One region of the Corynebacterium maris DSM 45190 genome, then DNA from elsewhere that is predicted to be linked to it. Evidence: riboswitches for the same ligand, from Rfam matches in the RefSeq annotation. Region 1 holds a riboswitch; the other holds the start of a gene.

Region 1 (2,380 bases):
GAACGACTAGTATTCGCGTCAGTAACATGCTGTAAAGCGCTCACAAGGCCGCAGCCCCCGGACATGGTTCCGGGGGCTGCGGCCTTGTCTCATGCCTTCTCTATGGGGCTCGTGTCTTGGCGGGTCGGCAGGAGGCCCATAGGACGGCCCTGCAGGGGGAGAGGGCGCCACGAGGGAAGGAGAGCGTGACGTGAGGACCGTCTCGGCGGTTCAGGGGGCAGCGAGCCCGTCAGATCGCCGGGTCCGCCCTACTATGCGCGCGGATAGTCCACGATTGCCTCAGCCGGAGCGGGAAGGTGGTCGGGAGTAGGTAACGACGAGTGCGAAAGAAGGGAGGAGAGCGCTGAAAGGGGTGATTGTGGCTGGGGTGTGGGTAAAGTCACCTTTGGCGCCTTGGTGGAGGGGTCGGGGCGTCCCGGCGTCGTGAAGGCGAGTGCCGGGGTCCGGAAAAGCGCCGTCATCCGTGCTGGCCGTCACGCATTTATTCAGCGGCGTCATGGAGGCGCGGGAAAAATTCTGCGAAAGAGAGAATGGGCTCCCGCTTGGTTTCAGAACGGTAACAGCGCAATAACGGGCCGGTTTTTCGTGCCCCGCTGGACATCCTTCGTTGCAGTTTCGTAACCTGTTCGAGACATTGCGGATCCCACCGGGACCGAATGGTACGAACTGAACACAACGCAGTCGAATCTCGGCGAGCGACCGACGGCAGATCCGCCGGATGCCCGCACGAGAGCCGGGGACCCAGACACACCCAGGGGTTCATTCCGCGGACGGGGTGCACGAAGATCGCGAGCGATCGTCGGCACGGAGGACGCGGGAGGGAAAATTCTGTTTCCTCACCCGACAGCTAACTCGGCAGACGCACAGAGAACTTGGAGTTTTATTCGTGGCTACGCATCGCCAGAGCAACAGCAACACCCGTCGTTTCGCCGCGGCCACCGTGGCCGCAGCGAGCGTCGCTGTGCTGACCCCGGGCTTCGCATCCGCAGCAGAGGTCAACATCCCGAACACCGGCATCGCCGTTGAGGTTCCGGGCATCGAGAACGTCCCCGGCATCGAGTCCATCCCGGGCATCGAACAGTGGATCCCGTCCCTGCAGGGCTCGACCTACGCCAACACCGACGTGCAGTCCACCATCGACCAGGTTCGCGCGATGCCGGGCTCCTCCGCGATCCCGGGCTTCCAGGACTTTCTGGACAGCGCCGCCCAGGACGTCGCCCCGGCCAACACCCCGGCAGTGACCCAGGCGGCCGCCGCCATGCAGCCCGCCGTCGCTCCGGTCGCCAGCACCGGCCAGGCCATCGTCGACGCCGCCCGCTCTAAGCTCGGCGCACCCTATGCCTGGGGCGCCACGGGCCCGAACGCCTTCGACTGCTCCGGACTGACCACCTGGGCCTACCAGCAGGCCGGCAAGAACATCCCGCGCACCTCCGGCGCCCAGGCCTCCGCCGGCATGAACGTGCCGCTGGACCAGCTGCAGCCGGGTGACATCATCGCCTACTACTCCGGCGCCTCCCACGTGGGCATCTACACCGGCAACGGCACCATCATCGACGCACTGAACAGCGGCACCCCGGTCGCCGAGCGTCCGCTGCACTACATGCCGATCCACTCCGCGGTCCGCTTCTAACAGCCGCCCGCGCAGGCATGGACCCGTTTCCCCGCACCCGTACGAGTGCGTCGGGAAGCGGGTTTTCTCATCCGCCCGGCAGGGGGCCGGCGCCCGTTCACCGTGCGGTTACGCGGGGGCGGGGGATGAGCTTTATACTGATCCAGGTTTGTCATTCATGAATAAAGGCACAGAGGAATCCATGCACTCTTCGAAGTCGTTCCGTCGTCGGCGGGGCATTGTCGCATCGTCCACCGCGTTTCTCACGTTGATGACGGGCGCCGTGGTGGCGGGCACCGCCGGAGCGGACGAGGTCGACGACCTGATCGCCGAACTGGACGGCGTCTCCGAGCAAGTCAGCGCGAAGAACGAAGACGTCAAGCAACTCGAGGACGACGTCGCGGCCAGCGGCCGTACGCTCGAGGAGCTGGAAGCCCGCGCCGTGACGGCGGGGGAGAAGGCCGCCGAGGCGAGCCAGCTGCATGCCCTCTTCCAGGAAGAGGTCGACGGCCTGGCGTCGGCCAAGTACCGCGGCGTGGCCGTGGACTCAGCGGTGAGTCTGGCGGCCGCGAACAACCCGCAGAACATGATCGACCGTTCCGCCTACCTGGGGGCGCTCGGCCGGGACTCCGCGCAGGGCCTCGCCGACTTGGAGGAGGCCGTGACCGCGGCGGCGCGGGAGGCCTCGGCCGCCCACGCGGCGGTGGCCGCGGCTGACTTCAACCGCTCCCAGCTGGCGGCGAAGCACCGCGAGCTCGACGAGGAGCGCCT
Region 2 (2,380 bases), 1.1 Mb from region 1:
CGAGGCCCTCTATCCACGTGCGGAAATCCGGAGGGGTGGGAGTGGCGGGGGTGGGGTCAGTCATGGTGCAGGTCAGTGTAGTGCCCGTTCCAGTTACTTTTTCTCCCCGAGTTTGACACAATGGGGAGTATGGCAAACGTAGAAAAGAAGCGCTTCGTTGATCCGGCTTGGCCGACGCACCTGCCGGAGGGTGAGCACGCTGTCACCGAGATGACGTCCTACCTGGCTGGCCCGTCCAGCCAGTACGGCGACGACATGGTTTTCCCTGTCCCGCACGAACAGCTGAACTACGTGCATCCGTACACGCGGATGAACCGCTAGTTTTAGCGGCACAGACAAAGGGCGCCTTCTTCCCCGCGGGGAAGAAGGCGCCTTGTGCGTCTCTGGGGCGGCGTGCGCTTAGAGGCTGCTCAGGAGCGCGTCGACCTCGCCGCGGCTGGCGGCGTAGAAGGCGTTGAAGTCGTGGCGGTTGGCGTTGTAGAAGTCCACGACCGGGGCCGGCACGTCGACGCCGTACTCGGCTGCGGTGTCCTTCAGCAGCTCGAACAGGGCGTCCACGGCGAGCTCGTCGGTGGTCTGTCCGGCAGCGACGTTGGCCGCCATCATCTGGACCGGGGCGTTGGCCGCCGGCAGGGACTGCGTCGCGGTCGGGGCGGTGCGCGGGGTCGGAGCGGAGTTCAGGCCCAGCTTGGCGGAGCAGGCGGGCCAAGCGCCCCAGCCCTGTCCGGCGAGGGTGCGCTCGGCGACGACGATCTGCTGCTCGCGGGAAGCCTGGTTGGCGGTGGGGGCGAATTCGCCGCCGCCGAAGGCCTGCCAGGTGGACGCAGAGAACTGCAGGCCGCCGTGGTAGCCGTTGCCGGTGTTGATGGACCAGTCGCCGCCGGACTCGCACTGTGCGAGGCGGTCCCAGTCGGAGTCCGGGGCGGCGGAGGCGGTGGGGGCCAGCAGGGCGGTGGCTGCGCCGAGGGCGACGGTGGAGGCCGCGAGCTTGGTGAAGACGGACGAGTTCTTGGTCGTGGAGCGTGCCATGTGTGTTCCTCTCAAGCGGCGCCTGCGGGGTCAGCTGTCGGGTTCGGGCTGAGGTTCACGGTGTGCCCGGCCCGCCGGCGTATGCGGCGGGCTTCACCCCGAGGGTGACGTGTCGTTGATCGGGTCGCCCGGTGCGGCGCGTGGCCGCGGTGGGTCCCCCGCCCCTGTCCATCGATGTCTGCGGTAAGTTTGGTGGTGGATGCTCGTCGTGCGTGTCCGTCCCGGACAGGGTTCGGCGGGGGACGGGGCGCATCCGGCTTTTTGCCTGCCGACGACACTAACCCTTTGTAACGAATGTGTCACGCTGGAGACACGGAAATATTTCAAAACGGCGACGATCGGGTTACGGGCGAGGGGGTTGAACTGCAAAAATGTGAGTTCGCTTTCAGCCTGATTTATATTCCTGTGAGACGCAGCCCCCTCGGTGGGGCGGAAGGCACGCACTGGTGCCTGCCGGCCGGGCGCTGCTAATATTTATTGTTTAACCAATGCGCACGTCCGTGCGGAATTGAAAGTGGTGAGCTTCGTGCCTATCGGAAAAGTCAAGTGGTACAACGCTGAAAAGGGCTTCGGGTTCGTCTCCAACCCGGGGGATGAAGACGTCTACGTCGGCAAGTCCGTCCTCCCGGAAGGGGTGGAAGAGCTGGCCCCCGGCCAGCGGATCGAGTTCGATTTCGCCGCCGCCCGCCGCGGTCCGCAGGCGTTGCGGATCAAGATCCTGGACACCCCGCGTCGCCGCGCCGCCTCCCGGCGCAAGCCGGAGCAATTGGGCAGCATGCTCTCCGACGTGATGACGGTCATCGAGGGCCAGATCCAGCCGGCGCTGTCTGCGGGACGCTACCCGGACCGCAAGACCGGGCGCCAGGTCGCGGAGATCCTTCGCGCCGTGGCCAAAGAGCTCGACTCCTAAAGAAAAAACTACTCGGTGGCCTGCGCGGAGACGGACCACACGGTGGTGTACGGGGTCTCCACCCCGTCCTCGTCGTGGCCGATCATCACGCTGGACACCTCCACCACGACTAGGCGGGGTCGCTCGTCCGAATCACCGACCGGCTCCGCCGACCCCGGGATCTCCACGGAATCCGTGTCGTGCGGGCCGTGCACCTGCTGATCGTTGGCCCCCGGGTCGTCGTAGATGGTCAGCAGCTGCCAGTCATGGTCGTAGATCGGCTCCGGCACCGTGATCGTCAGGCTCTCGTCGGCGCCGACCTCCAGGACGGGCACCTCTCCCTCCTCGCACTCCTCGCCCGGAGCGCACACCATGTAGGGGGAGGCCTCGATGGAGCGGTCTCCGACGGACGCGGTGACCGCGACGTCCTCCGGCTCCGGGGCGGGCCGAGAGCTCAACCAC

What was found. A riboswitch is a leader RNA that binds a small molecule or an ion and turns the genes downstream of it on or off. The one in region 1 is predicted to bind cyclic di-AMP.
Region 2: another riboswitch for cyclic di-AMP. It lies ahead of B841_RS03830 (resuscitation-promoting factor Rpf1 domain-containing protein); the one in region 1 lies ahead of B841_RS09020 (C40 family peptidase).

What each region holds. Positions count from the first base shown of each region.
Region 1 is NC_021915.1:1,918,743-1,921,122, reverse strand. Features, by position in the region: gene qcrB (cytochrome bc1 complex cytochrome b subunit) at 1-10, shown strand, start outside; cyclic di-AMP (ydaO/yuaA leader) riboswitch at 703-876, shown strand; gene B841_RS09020 (C40 family peptidase) at 887-1,630, shown strand; gene B841_RS09015 (C40 family peptidase) at 1,788-2,380, shown strand, end outside.
Region 2 is NC_021915.1:801,099-803,478, forward strand. Features, by position in the region: gene B841_RS03820 (helicase-associated domain-containing protein) at 1-64, opposite strand, end outside; gene B841_RS03825 (hypothetical protein) at 130-321, shown strand; gene B841_RS03830 (resuscitation-promoting factor Rpf1 domain-containing protein) at 400-1,029, opposite strand; cyclic di-AMP (ydaO/yuaA leader) riboswitch at 1,033-1,222, opposite strand; gene B841_RS03835 (cold-shock protein) at 1,556-1,939, shown strand; gene B841_RS03840 (DUF2771 domain-containing protein) at 1,948-2,380, opposite strand, start outside.